Regions from separate parts of the Ewingella sp. S1.OA.A_B6 genome, predicted to be linked through region 2. Evidence: predicted binding sites of a transcription regulator. Region 2 holds the regulator's gene; each other region holds the start of a gene.
The links. The regulator PurR, encoded in region 2, represses purine synthesis genes. The targets are predictions, from matches to a motif close to CANGCAAACGTTTGCNTG.

Region 1: a site for PurR is predicted at 2,196-2,213, ahead of purM (phosphoribosylformylglycinamidine cyclo-ligase). Genes of this name have one in related genera too.
Region 3: a site for PurR is predicted at 2,111-2,128, ahead of glyA (serine hydroxymethyltransferase). Genes of this name have one in related genera too.

What each region holds. Positions count from the first base shown of each region.
Region 1 covers NZ_JBLJFK010000002.1:29,502-34,494, reverse strand. Annotated here, with positions in the region: gene speG (spermidine N1-acetyltransferase) at 1-213, opposite strand, end outside; gene purN (phosphoribosylglycinamide formyltransferase) at 433-1,071, opposite strand; gene purM (phosphoribosylformylglycinamidine cyclo-ligase) at 1,096-2,133, opposite strand; gene upp (uracil phosphoribosyltransferase) at 2,367-2,993, shown strand; gene uraA (uracil permease) at 3,186-4,478, shown strand; gene hda (DnaA inactivator Hda) at 4,804-4,993, shown strand, end outside.
Region 2 covers NZ_JBLJFK010000001.1:764,926-769,918, forward strand. Annotated here, with positions in the region: gene punC (purine nucleoside transporter PunC) at 306-1,541, opposite strand; gene punR (DNA-binding transcriptional activator PunR) at 1,709-2,614, shown strand; gene purR (HTH-type transcriptional repressor PurR) at 2,669-3,694, opposite strand; gene cydH (cytochrome bd-I oxidase subunit CydH) at 3,782-4,120, shown strand; gene ACMV8I_RS03780 (C40 family peptidase) at 4,265-4,993, opposite strand, start outside.
Region 3 covers NZ_JBLJFK010000013.1:65,865-70,857, reverse strand. Annotated here, with positions in the region: gene ACMV8I_RS18375 (3-phenylpropionate MFS transporter) at 1-581, opposite strand, end outside; gene glyA (serine hydroxymethyltransferase) at 752-2,005, opposite strand; gene glnB (nitrogen regulatory protein P-II) at 2,380-2,718, opposite strand; gene glrR (two-component system response regulator GlrR) at 2,844-4,181, opposite strand; gene qseG (two-component system QseEF-associated lipoprotein QseG) at 4,178-4,924, opposite strand; gene ACMV8I_RS18350 (sensor histidine kinase) at 4,953-4,993, opposite strand, start outside.

The sequences.
Region 1 (4,993 bases), on a different contig from region 2:
TAAGCCGACTGGCCCGCCCTGGAATTCAATGATAAAGCGGCGTTCGCTTTGGTCATGGATATGCTTGTGATAAAGATCGGTCAGTTCGACAAATGCCTCATAAGGCTCTTCAAACCAATAACGCATGACACTGGCGTTATTATCAAGACGATGAACAAACGACAGGTCGTCCTTTTCCAGTGGACGTAATCTGACGCTGTTATTGCTAAGCATGGGGTGTTCCTCAAAGAATATAGCCGTTTTACCTGAGGTAACCTTCGTGAAAATGAAATCTAAAACAGCCGTGTTTTAGGTGAAGGTCGGCACACAAACGACGTTTAAACGTGCGCCGAAAAGCAATTATATCGGCTGAACTGTAAACAAGTGCCAAATAAGATAAAATAAAAAACCGGCACGTGGCCGGTTTATAGAGAAATAATCGATTTCAATAGTTTAATCTGCTGCGTAACCCTGTTCTGGCAAAAGGTTACCGTCGAGAAAGGCCTGGCCCTGCTTGAGCTGTAACCGGCCATCAACAAACCAGCTGATCACCAGCGGATAGATGCTATGTTCCTGCGTTTGCACGCGTTCTATCAGGTCCTGCTCGGTGTCATCGCTAAATACCGGCACTCGGGCCTGCAAAATAACCGGTCCGCCATCCAGCTGTTCAGTGACAAAGTGAACTGAGGTGCCATGCGCTTCATCCTGGTTCTCAATCGCCTGACGGTGAGTGTGTAAGCCGGGATATTTTGGCAGCAGGGAAGGGTGGATATTTAGCATCCGGCCAGCGAAGCGCTGGACAAAGTTGGCATCCAGAACCCGCATGTAACCGGCAAGAACCACCAGATCGGGGTTGTAAGCATCGATGGCGTCGGCCAATGCGGCGTCAAACGCCGCACGGTCAGCATAAGATTTCACGTCCAGCGCATGAGCAGGAATGCCAGCAGACTGTGCCCGTTCCAGCCCGAACGCGGACGCTTTATTACTGAAGACGGCGCTGAGTTTCGCGTAGACTCGTCCCTGTTGGCAGGCATCAATCAGCGCCTGGAGATTACTCCCTTCGCCGGACACCAAAACCACAATCCTTTTCATCTCAACACCCATCTTTAGCCAAAGTTACTTAATGATAACGCGTTCTGCGGAGTCAGACCCTTTAATACTGCCGATTTTCCACGCTTTCTCACCATTATCATTCAACAGGGCAATCGCCTCGTCTGCCAGTTCAGCAGGCAGGGCGACCAGCATACCAACGCCACAGTTGAAGGTACGGTACATCTCATGGCGGGTGACGTTACCGGCAGTTTGCAGCCAGGTAAAGACGTCTGGCCACTGCCAGCTGGCTTCATCAATGATGACCTGAGTATTTTCCGGCAGGACGCGTGGAATATTTTCCCAGAAGCCGCCACCGGTCAGGTGAACGATGCCGTGGACTTCGACGTTTTCGATCAATTTCAGGATCGATTTTACGTAGATTTTGGTCGGAGCCAGCAGGTGATCGGCCAGGGATTTACCCGCCAGATCGGTTGTTTCCGGATTGGTGTTGCTGACTTCCAGAATTTTGCGTACCAGAGAGTAACCGTTAGAGTGCGGGCCGCTGGCAGCCAGAGCGATCACGACGTCGCCGTCAGCGACTTTGCTGCCGTCGATAATTTCTGATTTTTCCACTACGCCGACGCAAAAACCGGCCACGTCGTAATCTTCACCGTGATACATGCCCGGCATTTCAGCGGTTTCACCACCGACCAGCGCACAGCCAGACTGCTTACAGCCTTCGGCGATACCGGTGATCACGCTGGCAGCAATATCAACGTCCAGTTTGCCGGTAGCGTAATAATCAAGGAAGAACAGGGGTTCAGCACCCTGGACAATCAGGTCATTGACGCACATGGCGACCAGGTCAATGCCGATAGTGTCGTGACGTTTCAGGTCCATAGCCAGACGCAGCTTGGTGCCAACGCCGTCGGTCCCTGAAACCAGTACAGGTTCACGATATTTTTGCGGTAGCGCGCACAGGGCACCAAAACCACCCAACCCGCCCATGACTTCAGGACGACGAGTCTGTTTTACTACACCTTTGATACGGTCTACCAATGCGTTACCGGCATCGATATCCACGCCTGCGTCTTTATAGCTGAGAGAGGTTTTATCGGTCACTGCGGAGTCCCCATGGCGGTTTGGGTTAGTGGTTGAAATGAAGCGCCGCAATTCTAACAGCCCAGGCAAACGTTTGCGAGGGGCATATGCGGTGTGAGGATGAATCTCCTGTCTATACTGTTTATCAGGATTCTATTGATGTCGATCAAGCTAATGGCTGTGGCGTTCAAAATAAAAGGCGTTATAATCTCGCGATTTTTTTTTGCAGCTCAACCACCTTAGGAGAATTAAAAATGAAGATCGTCGAGGTGAAACACCCGCTGGTGAAACACAAGCTGGGCCTGATGCGTGAAAATGACATCAGCACGAAACGTTTTCGCGAACTGGCTTCTGAGGTGGGAAGTTTACTAACGTATGAAGCGACCGCTGATTTAGAAACCGAAAAAGTCACCATCGAAGGCTGGTGCGGCCCGGTTGAAATCGATCAGATTAAGGGCAAGAAAATTACCGTCGTGCCTATTCTACGTGCGGGTCTCGGCATGATGGAAGGCGTGTTGGAAAACGTGCCAAGCGCGCGTATCAGCGTGGTCGGGATCTATCGCGATGAAGAAACCCTGAAGCCTGTGCCATATTTCCAGAAGCTGGTTTCCAATATTGAAGAACGTCTGGCGTTGGTGGTTGACCCCATGCTGGCAACCGGTGGTTCAATGATTGCCACTATCGATTTGCTGAAAAAAGCCGGCTGCCAGAGCATTAAGGTGCTGGTACTGGTTGCTGCACCAGAAGGTATTGCTGCGCTGGAGAAGGCCCATCCTGACGTTGAGCTGTACACCGCCTCAATCGACCAGGGTCTCAACGAGCATGGTTACATCATCCCGGGGCTCGGGGATGCGGGCGATAAGATATTTGGTACTAAGTAAGCAATCAGCCGACTAATGAGTCGGCTTTTTTTTACTCGTCATACTTCAAGCCACAGATGCGTTGGCTGCGGCCATTCACCCCGGTCACATAGTTATCTATGCTCCCGGGGACTCATGGGCTTGCCGCCTTCCTGCGACTTGAATTATGTAGAGTACAAATTTCGATTTCATAACTTCATAGAGGAACAACCCATGACCCGTCGTGTTATCGGGGTAAGCGAACGTCTGCCGATCTTGCAGACTATCCCCCTGAGCTTACAGCACCTGTTTGCCATGTTCGGTGCGACCGTACTGGTGCCGATAATGTTCAAAATCAATCCGGCGACGGTACTGTTGTTCAACGGCATCGGGACCTTGTTATACCTCTACATCTGTAAAGGTAAAATCCCGGCCTATCTTGGATCAAGCTTCGCTTTTATTTCACCGGTTCTCTTGCTGTTACCGATGGGTTATGAAGCCGCGCTTGGCGGATTTATCGTCTGCGGGCTGCTGTTTTGTCTGGTGGCGCTGATTGTTAAAAAAGCCGGGATTGGCTGGATCAACGTGGTATTCCCTCCGGCGGCGATGGGAGCGATCGTGGCCGTCATCGGGCTGGAACTGGCGGGCGTGGCGGCTAATATGGCCGGCTTATTGCCAGCTGATGGCGTAGCGATAGATTCCACCACTATCATCATTTCGATGGTGACCTTGGGTGTGACCGTGCTGGGTTCCGTGCTGTTTCGAGGTTTTTTAGCGATCATCCCAATCCTGATCGGCGTACTGGTTGGCTATGTATTGTCGTTCTTCATGGGGGTGGTAGAGACTTCAACTATCGCCAAAGCACACTGGTTTGCCTTACCGACATTCTATACCCCGCGTTTCGAATGGGTGGCGATCCTGACTATTCTGCCTGCGGCGCTGGTGGTGATCGCTGAGCATGTCGGGCACCTGGTGGTGACAGCAAACATCGTGAAAAAAGACCTGCTGCGTGATCCAGGCCTACACCGCTCCATGCTGGCAAACGGGCTGTCCACGGTGTTATCTGGTTTCTTCGGATCAACGCCGAACACCACTTATGGCGAGAACATTGGTGTGATGGCGATAACCAAGGTTTACAGCACCTGGGTGATCGGCGGGGCGGCGATTCTGGCCATCATGCTTTCATGCATCGGTAAGCTGGCGGCCGCGATCCAGGCTGTGCCAGTGCCGGTAATGGGCGGTGTTTCCCTGCTGCTTTACGGCGTGATTGCTGCATCAGGTATCCGCGTGTTGATCGAATCTAAAGTGGATTACAACAAAGCGAAAAACCTGATCCTGACTGCAGTGATCCTTATCATCGGCGTCAGCGGCGCAAAAATTCACATTGGTGCGGCTGAGCTGAAAGGCATGGCATTGGCGACCATCGTCGGCATTTTCCTCAGCCTGCTGTTTAAGGTAATTGAAATGGTGCGCGGCGAAGAAGAGATCATTGATATCGAAGATGAGCGGGAAAATCCACCGGCGTGAACCCCGGTGCGGAAAGATCGCCGGAGAAGATTATTTCCCCGGCGGATTCGACCTGTTAGCAAGTGGTTGGGCGCGTACAGTTCAACTCCGGCAGGATCCTATGTTAGAATTCTGCCCGTACATATTCGTTTATACCCTGCATCCTTCAAATTGCAGGGTTTTTGGCTGCTTTCACTCACCTGAATCACTTACTTGAGTAAGCTCACCAGGATTCATTCAATTGCCGCCTAGCTGCAAATCGAATGATTTTGGGTATAGTTAACAGCTGAGATAACAACTTTTTGTTGATGACAACATTCGCGGTCTTCAGACCGTATTGGTTGAGGTGCTTCTGAATACGCCGGCACAGCTTTCCCTGCCACTTTATCTTCCCGATGATGAAACTTTTGCCAGTTTTTATTCGGGCGAGAACCCCTCTCTGCTCTCTGCCATTCAGACGGCGCTGCAACAGGAGCATGGCACCTACATCTACTTCTGGTCACGCGAAGGCGGCGGCCGCAGCCATTTGCTGCACG
Region 2 (4,993 bases):
AACCTGCCGGGGAAACCAAGGCAATTTATGCAGGTCATTATGAGAACAGACGGTAATCCGCCTTATCTGATATGCAACTATGAACAGAGGAAATTAGAAGAAAACCCGCAACCTGAGAGGCTATCGCGTGAAAAACTTTGGTATAAAACGTGACACACGACCCGCACCCAGAAAATATTTGCGAAAAAGCATTGTATAAATATTATTTTTATCGGTTTTTTTGAGTATAGGCTCGCCTGCGCGCATTCTCAATAACAAATCACGCGCGGCGGGCATATTGTTTAAGTTACTGTCACATAAGGTTATTATGACAGTTGGTTAGCATTTTTCCCTTCGACTGTTTTCAATTGCTTTTTTATTGTGGCTTTCATCGTATTGTCCTGCTTAGCACTTTTCTTAACCATCATGAAGCCAAGTGCAACCAATACCAACGTTCCCAGCATAACGGTAACGGTCGCCAGTAACGGCCAGGCAATAAACGCAGAAACCAACAGGCTGGCAATAAAGCACAAACCTAATTGCAATGTATTTTGTAACGCAGCCGCTTTGCCTGTGCTGGCAGGAAACGGCATCAACGCGTTGGCGACAACAATCGGGTAGCAAGCACCGTTAACCAGCGCCATCAGGCAGAACGGGATCAGTAAGGTGATCAGCGAAGCGTTAGTGAGTGTTGCCACCAGATAAAGTGCGACGACACTCAGCGCATACCCTGCGAGCAACCAGGGAAGTATGCGGTTGCCATCGATTCTGCTGATCAATAAGCGGCAGCCGAATCCACCCACCAGGAAAGCGATAGTCTGAGGAACATAACTCAGGCCGATAATGCCTGGTGTATATCCCATGTCGCTGAGAATAAAGGGCGAACCGGTCAGCCAGGCGAAAAATCCTGCCGAGCAAGCAGCATAAATAAGTACGTTACCGCTGAACACGTATGAAGCTAAAAGTTTGAAAAAGCTGATCCGGTCGGCCTTTTGGCCAACGGCAGATTTTTGAGTTTCGCGAATGCGGAAAGAGAAAATTAACAGCAGAACACCAATGGCCAGCAGCAGGGCGAAAATGGCTTCCCAGTCAAAGTGGTTCAATACCCATGCGCCGATAAGGGGTGCAAGGGCAGGGGATAATGCGACCAACGGCATAATGGTCGCAAAAGTACGTTTGGCGACGTCGGCAGAGTAGCGGTCAATAACCAGTGCTTGCCAGCTTACGGCTGCTGCACACACGCCAATAGCCTGCAGAAAGCGCAGTGCCAGCAGCAGATAGATATTTTCCACCCATATCATTCCCAGACAACCGAGCGCGAAAAGCGTCAGGCCAGCGATAAGCACAGGTCTGCGCCCGAGTTTGTCAGACAGCGGCCCCCACAGCAGTTGACCGATGGCAAAGCCACCAAGAAAAATACTTAGGCTGGCACTGATTAGTCCGGGCGTGGTGACCAGCGTGGTTTGCATGGTGCTGAAAGCTGGAAGGTACATATCTGTGGCTAAAAAGCCCAACATACTCAACCCGGCGAGGTAGAGCATAAATCCGAAGGAGGGTTTCATGAATTTCTCTTTTTTATGCGATGTTTGTTACGCGAAAATAAATCAGTAGCGGCACAACGTGCAGGAAGTCTCAGGCGCGCAGTGTAATAGGTTGGCTTGCCCCTTGTGAAACGTTAATATTTGCGCTCTTGTATCAAAAAAATTGAAAGCAGAAGGGGCGGGAGAGTATGTGGTCAGAATATTCACTGGAAGTGGTCGATGCAGTGGCGCGTACAGGAAGTTTTAGCGCTGCGGCACAAGAGCTGCACCGAGTGCCTTCTGCTGTCAGCTATACCGTTCGTCAATTGGAGCAGTGGCTGGCCGTGCCGCTGTTTGAAAGGCGTCATCGCGATGTGGAACTGACTGCCGCAGGTCAAGTTTTCGTTGAAGAGGCGCGCCTGCTTATCAAAAAAATGATAGCCACGCGGCGTCAATGCCAACAAGTTGCCAATGGTTGGCGAGGGCAGCTAAATGTCGCGGTAGACCGCATTGTCAAACCGGACCGATTAAGGCGTCTTATTACTGATTTCTATCGAACCTTTCCCGATACCGAGTTGATTATCCACTCAGAAGTGTTTAACGGCGTGTGGGATGCCTTGGTGGATGGGCGTGCGGATGTGGCCATCGGTGCAACGCGCGCCGTCCCCACCGGCGGACGTTTCAGCTTTCGGGATATGGGTTTTATGGACTGGCACTGTGTCGTCAGCCCGGGTCATCCTCTGGCGGCATTGACAGCGCCACTTATTGACGAGCAACTCCGCGCTTATCCGGCTCTGTGCATTGAAGACACCTCGCGGAACCTACCTAAGCGGGATACCTGGACGCTGGATAATCAGCGCCGCTTAGTGGTTCCCGACTGGACCTGCGCCATGGACTGCCTGCGTGAAGGTCTGTGTGTGGGTATGATGCCTGTGCATCTGGTTGAAACATGGATAGTGCAACAGAAACTCAGCGTGTTGACGCTGGCAACCGCTTTTCCTGAGAGTGCCTGTTGCCTGACCTGGGACCAAAGTAATCAGTCTCCATCTCTTGCATGGCTTCTGGATTACCTGGGCGATACGGCAACCCTCAATCAGGAGTGGTTGCGCAATTAAAAACACCTGCAAAAGTGCAGGTGTTACGGGTTGGAAGAGCCGAAATGATCGGAACTAACGGCGATAATCGCGGTAAGGTCCATCGGCTACTGAGCGACGCTCAATCAGTTTTGGATGAACTTCGATGGTTTGCGACTCTTCACGCTTGCTGATAATGCGATCCAGCAGCATCGTAAATGCCATCTCGCCCAGACGCTCTTTTGGCTGATGGATAGTGGTGAGTGCGGGAGAAAAATAGCGGGCATTGCGCACGTTATCATACCCGATCACAGAAATATCCTGGGGCACCCGCAGGCCCATTTCATCGGCAGCGCAAATAGCACCCATAGCCATGACGTCCCCCCCGCAGAATACTGCCGTCGGACGCTGCTTCTGCATCAGAATTTTGTGCATTGCCTGGTAGCCGGACTCCGGCTCAAAGTCGCCCTGAACCACCCACTCTTCACGTAGCGGAATATTGGCCTCGTTCAGTGCTTTAACGAAGCCCTGGAAACGGCCACCACCGGTGTTACGGGCCAGTTGTCCTGGGATCACGCCAATATCACGATGGCCGCGCTCAATCAGATAGCGCCCGGCCATATAACCGCCTGCAAAGGCATTATCAATAATGCTGTCGGTAAAGTTTTTGCGCGCTTCGCCCCAGTCCATCACGACCATCGGAATCGAACGGTACTCTTCGAGCATGTCGAGCAGGGCATCAGGATACTCTGCGCACATCACCAACAGACCATCCACACGCTTTTGTGCCAGCATCGACAGATACGCCTGCTGCTTATCGAGATTGTTGTGCGAGTTACACAAAATCAGCGTGTAGCCTTTGGCATAGCAACTGTTCTCAACCGCTTCGATCACTTCGGCAAAATAGGGTGCTTCGCTGGATGTCGCGAGCAAACCGATGGATTTAGTGTTGTTGACCTTGAGGCTACGCGCCACCGCGCTGGGTGAATAGTGCAGTTCTTTAATCGCAACCTGCACGGCGGCTTTAGTTTCTTCGGCGACGAAACGTGTTTTATTGATGACGTGCGACACGGTTGTGGTGGAAACGCCAGCCCGTTTTGCGACATCTTTTATCGTTGCCATGAAAAGAATGACTCCTGTCTAACGTGCTTCAGCACGTTAGCATTATGTTAATCGTTTGCCTGCGTGGATTTGACTGCTGAAGTGTGGATGAGCAGTCAAATCTTTGGTGGGTTTTTCAGAGAAGTACAACCGTCTGAAAAGAGCATCGGAATGAATCTACCCGCACGCAGCGTGGTAACCGCTAATTTTCTCTTATATCTGACTAAAGGGGAAGTAAAAAGTCTTTATAACCTGGAGGATGATCACGAGATTTTAAAACAAAACTGTGAGAAAATGCGTTGGCACACAAACTGTATGGCTTATGATAAAGCCACATTTGATCCGAAAGGGGTTTTAATGGATACCAATTTGAAATTTGCTCTCATTACTGTGGTCGGCGCACTGGCAGTGATTGTTGCTTTCAGTTTTACAGCAGTAATGAACTGAAGTAGTTGCACTTTATACGTGGTGAGTGAAAAACAAAATAAAAGGGCGATTCCTGTTACAGGAAACGCCCTTTTATTTTGCAGTCTGAAGTTTCATAAACGTTTCGTTAAATGCTATTCATCGCTGATTAGCGTAACCACTGACTTAACGAATCGTTTTAGGCGTCATAACCCGACGCGCTCCTACGTAGTGATTTTGCCAGTAATCTTGGCCCAGTGAGGTGATTTTGATCTCTTCACCTGTACGCGGAGACTGAATGAATTTACCGTTGCCAACATAAACACCTACGTGATCTGCCGCACCGCGATTATTAATTCTAAAGAAGACTAAATCGCCACTTTCCAGCTCGCCACGTTTGACCGGTGCCGCATCACGAAGATGGTACATTTCGTTGGCAGTACGAGGCATTTTGATACGAATCAGATCTTTGTACGCGTAATACACTAAACCACTGCAATCGAAACCGGTATTCGGTGAGGTTCCACCCCAGCGATAGGGTTTGCCGACCTGATGCATCAGCTTGGTCATCGCAGTCTGTTGCGCATGTTGATATCTTTTTTTATGTGCAGCGCTTAATGCGATTGGTTTACTCTCTTTCGCGAGTAAGCCCTTGGTTTTTCGATGGCGACCATAGGCTTTTTTACTGGTCTCATTTTTTGCTATCGTTCGGCTTCCTTTCTTCGCTATTACTTCATTCTTCGTCGTTTTGACGTTTTTATTTACCGAGCGCTGATGGCGAACGAGTTTGGTGCTGGTGATTTTTTTCGCTTCTTTAACTTTTGCTTTCTTTTCTTTTACTACCGGCTCTGACTTGGACTTTTTGCTGCTTCGGGCAACGGCTTTGCGCTTTCGTCGATCGTCAGGCTTGGCCTG
Region 3 (4,993 bases), on a different contig from region 2:
ACGGTCGGCGCATTGCTTTCGCGCTTCTCGCCCACCGGTTTCACGCTCGGGCGCAGCAACATGCCGAGTAGCATCGCCGCCACGGCGACGGTCAGCGAATACAGAATCGCGTTGTGACCGTACACTGAGACAAGCTTACCGGTGAGGGCGGAGCCAATCACGAAGGCGATCGAACCCCAGACGCGGACTTTGCCATAGTCCATATTGATTTGCCGTTGCAACGTACCTGATAAAGCATCCGTTAGCGGAACCAGCGGGCCGAAGAACAGGCTGAAGCCCGCGATGTTGATCATCAGCCACGCCCAACTGTTGCCGAACCAATAACCGACGGCAAAGACCAGGGTCAGTAGCGCCAGAATGCGCAGGCCTGTGACTAAATGTGCGGGATCTTTGATGGCGGGGGAAATAATCAAGGTACCGAGGAAGCGTGAAACCAGACCGGCCCCCAACAACAAACCAATGCTTTCAGAAGAGATGCCCTCACCTTTAAGCCACACGCCAAAGAAAGGCAGGAAAATACCGTAACTGAAAAAATAGGTGAAATAGCTAAGTGCCAGCCAATAGGTTGAACGCAATACCATAATTCCTCCGGTTTGAGGGCAATACTTTGACAGAGGTCACACTGGCTAGCAATCGGCGGTGATGTTTCGAAGGAAAGAATGCAAAGCAGCTCACAGTTATGGCGTCATTCCAAAAAAAACCCGCTTTCGCGGGTTTTGTCGGTTCGAAAAAAACGTTTTAACTGACGCGATTAGGCATAAACCGGGAAGCGCTCGCAGATATCGAGAACTTTCTGCTTAATGCGTTCGATAGTCGCTTCATCGTTAACGTTGTCGAGAACATCGCAGATCCACCCAGCCAGTTCACGGACTTCCGCTTCTTTGAAACCACGGCGGGTCACAGCCGGAGTACCGATACGCACACCAGAGGTCACGAAAGCGCTTTTCGGATCGTTTGGCACGCTGTTTTTGTTAACGGTAATATTGGCGCGGCCAAGGGCGGCATCCGCTTCTTTACCGGTCAGGTTTTTATCCACCAGATCCATCAGGAACAGATGGTTATGCGTGCCACCGGAAACGACTTTGTAGCCACGTTCCAACACCACGGCGACCATTGCCTTGGCGTTGTTAGCCACTTGTTGCTGGTAAACTTTAAACTCAGGTTCCATCGCTTCTTTCAGCGCGACCGCTTTACCGGCAATCACGTGCATCAGCGGGCCGCCCTGACCACCAGGGAATACGGCTGAGTTGAGTTTTTTGTAGAACTCTTCGCTACCGCCTTTCGCCAGAATCAAACCACCGCGCGGTCCGGCCAGAGTTTTATGCGTGGTAGTGGTAACGATGTGGGCGTGTGGCACCGGGTTCGGATAAACACCCGCAGCAATCAGACCTGCAACGTGCGCCATATCGACGAAGAAGTAAGCGCCAACGCTGTCAGCGATTTCGCGCATTTTTGCCCAGTCAACGATACCGGAGAAAGCCGAGAAACCACCGATGATCATTTTTGGCTGGTGAAGTTCAGCCTGGCGTTTCACATCGTCGTAATCGATGTCACCGCTTTCGTTAATGCCATAAGGCACTACGTTGTACAGTTTACCGGACAGGTTGACCGGTGAACCGTGAGTCAAGTGGCCGCCATGACCGAGGTTCATCCCCAGAATGGTGTCACCCGGTTGCAGCAGTGCGGTATAGACCGCGAAGTTAGCCTGCGAGCCAGAGTGCGGCTGAACGTTGGCAAAATCTGCACCAAATAGCTCTTTTGCACGATCGATAGCCAGTTGCTCTACGATATCAACATACTCGCAGCCGCCGTAATAGCGTTTGCCCGGATAACCTTCGGCATATTTGTTGGTCAGTTGAGAGCCCTGAGCCTGCATAACACGCGGGCTGGTGTAGTTTTCTGAAGCAATCAGCTCGATATGTTCTTCCTGACGAACCACTTCCTTTTCCATTGCTGCCCACAGCTCAGCATCATAATCGGCAATGTTCATTTCACGCTTTAACATCTGCATCTCCTGACTCAACAAACTAAAGATTAAATGCCCCTTCCGGGTTCTGCGCCACAGTGTAAATGTTTAAGACGCCTGCGGATAGGGCCAGCTCAAGGTTTTTAGGCAAACGATTGGCTCCAGTGGTGGCAAGGCTTTGATCTACTAAACACTCTGCATAATCAAGGGAGATTTCTTCAGCATGCCATGCATATTTTTCAGCTTTGTGACCACACGCGCAGCAACTGCTGACGCAGGGAATTGACGCTGACCGCATTCGCTACGAATGCTTCGGCCCGCATAAAGTGAACTGACTCGCTAAATAGCAACCACAAAAAAGGCTGACGCAATGTCAGCCTTTTTCATTTTCAGCGTCAAAGAGGGACTGAAAATCAGATCGCTTCTTCGTCCTGTTCGCCGGTACGGATACGCACCACGCGGGACACATCGAAAACAAAGATTTTACCGTCGCCGATTTTACCGGTCTGCGCAGTGGTCATAATAGTTTCGACGCAGGTATCTACGATGTCGTCAGCCACCACAATTTCAATCTTCACTTTTGGCAGGAAATCCACCATGTACTCCGCGCCGCGATAGAGTTCGGTATGGCCTTTTTGACGCCCGAATCCTTTCACTTCAGTCACAGTCATTCCGGTGATCCCAACTTCAGCCAGTGCTTCACGCACGTCATCGAGTTTGAACGGCTTAATTATCGCATCAATTTTCTTCATGGCGGACCCTTATCATCATTCGTTTGCTCTCCGCCTTCCTGAGCGGCAGCATGTTTCACATTCGCGCTGCCGTCGTCAACGCACAGGCAGGCCTAAAGGTATCATATAGTAGCAGAGCAGAGTTGCTACTCTTTAAAGTCGGTCGCTTCCAGCTCGTGACGGGAGAGCAATTTGTAGAATTCGGTTCGGTTACGTCCGGCAATCCGTGCCGCGTTGGTGACGTTACCTTTGGTTATCTGCAATAACTTACGCAGGTAATTCAATTCGAACTGATGGCGAGCTTCAACAAAGGTCGGCAACGCAGTGTTCTCCCCTTCCAGCGCCTGTTGCACCAGTGCTTCACTGATCACCGGTGCCGACGTCAGCGCCACGCACTGCTCAATAACATTGACCAACTGGCGAACATTGCCGGGCCAGCTGGCGGCCATCAACCGCTTCATGGCATCGGTTGAAAAACTGCGCACAAAAGGCTTGTGGCGCTGCGCAGAGGCCCGCAGCAGATGAATGGCCAGTAACGGTATATCTTCGGCACGCTCAGCGAGCGTGGGCAACTTCAGGCTCACCACGTTCAACCGGTAAAACAGGTCTTCGCGGAACTCACCCTTTTCCATTGCTTTAGGCAGGTTGCGGTGAGTGGCAGAAATGATGCGCACGTCGACATCAATGTCATGATTACTGCCGAGCGGGCGCACTTTGCGCTCCTGCAATACCCGCAGTAATTTAACCTGCAACGACAGCGGCATATCGCCAATTTCATCGAGGAACAGCGTGCCGCCGGTCGCCGCCTGAAACAGCCCTTCGCGGCTGCTAACGGCACCGGTGAAAGCGCCTTTGGCATGACCGAACAGCTCAGACTCCAGCAGTTGCTCGGGCAAAGCGCCGCAGTTGATAGCAGTAAAGGCTTTTTTACCGCGCGGGCTGGCGGCATGAATAGCCTGCGCCAGCACCTCTTTGCCGGTGCCACTCTGGCCGTTAATCAGTACGCTGACGTCAGACTGCGCCACCATATTGGCCTGTTCCAGTAAACGCTGCATCGCCGGATTACGCGTCACGATAGCCTCGCGCCAGCTTTCATCACTGGCAGGAGCAGACAGTGAGAGTGCGGCATCAATAGCTTTGTAAAGCGCATCCCGGTCAACCGGTTTGGTCAGAAAGCTGAACACGCCCTGCTGGGTGGCAGCCACGGCATCGGGGATCGAGCCATGCGCGGTAAGAATGATCACCGGCATACCCGGCTGATGTTTCTGGATCTCGGCAAACAGGGCCATCCCGTCCATTTCATCCATGCGCAAATCGCTCAGTACCAGATCAATGCGTTCGCGGTTTAGCAGGCGCAAGGCTTCAGCACCGCTGCCGGCGGTAGTGACGCGAAAACCTTCGCTGGTCAGGCGCATACCCAGTAATTTAAGCAGGCTGGGGTCGTCGTCAACCAGTAACAGACTGGAGGCTTTACGCAGAGTCATGGGGTCTTTTTCTCCCTGGCAGGCGTCTTGTACGTTTCTTCCGGTTTAACTTGAGGAGCAGTGGTGCTGTCGCTGTCCGGTAAATCGCTTTGCATCTGTTTGCGCGAAGAGAGCTGACGTTCAATCTCTGTCAGGTTTTTTAGCTTAAGTTGCGTATCGGCGAGACTGGCCTGCAATGCAGCTTGCTGCTGCGTCATCAACACCACCTTACTCTCCGCCACCTCTTGCTGGCGGGCATTACGGCTTTTCTCATCACCCAGCGTAACCTGCAGCGTCTGACGTTCGCGCCAGAGTTGTACCAGAGGACGGATAGCGCCCGGCATCTGCGCACGGTACTGATTGACACGTGTTAGCAAAGCCCGCCGCTGCTGCTGATCGGGGTCGGTGCCGGAGATCAAAATGCTCTGCTTGAACACGGAATCCCAACGGCTCGCCTTGATCTGCTGCGCCTGAAAACGGGCCTGCGTATCGCTCATGCGATCGGCGCAGTCCATTGCCCGTAACCAGTAAAGTGAGTTAGTCATGGTCTCACCGTCATCAAGAGCCCATAAAGTTTCACAAGGAGCCACGCGAAAATCGATCACTTTGCTGGTCGGGATCATATCCTCAATCGGGCGATAATAGCCGTCACTGGTAGAATGGGGTGTACACCCCATCAGCAACGCGGGCACGGCGATCAGCGCCAGTGCGGCACGGCGCAAAGCCGCGGCAAAGGGTAATAAAACAGGGTTTACAGTCGCCATCAGGCGCTCCTGTCTGAAGATGGGATCATTATGGGTATTTCTCAGCCGTTAATGGCAATTCAATACGAA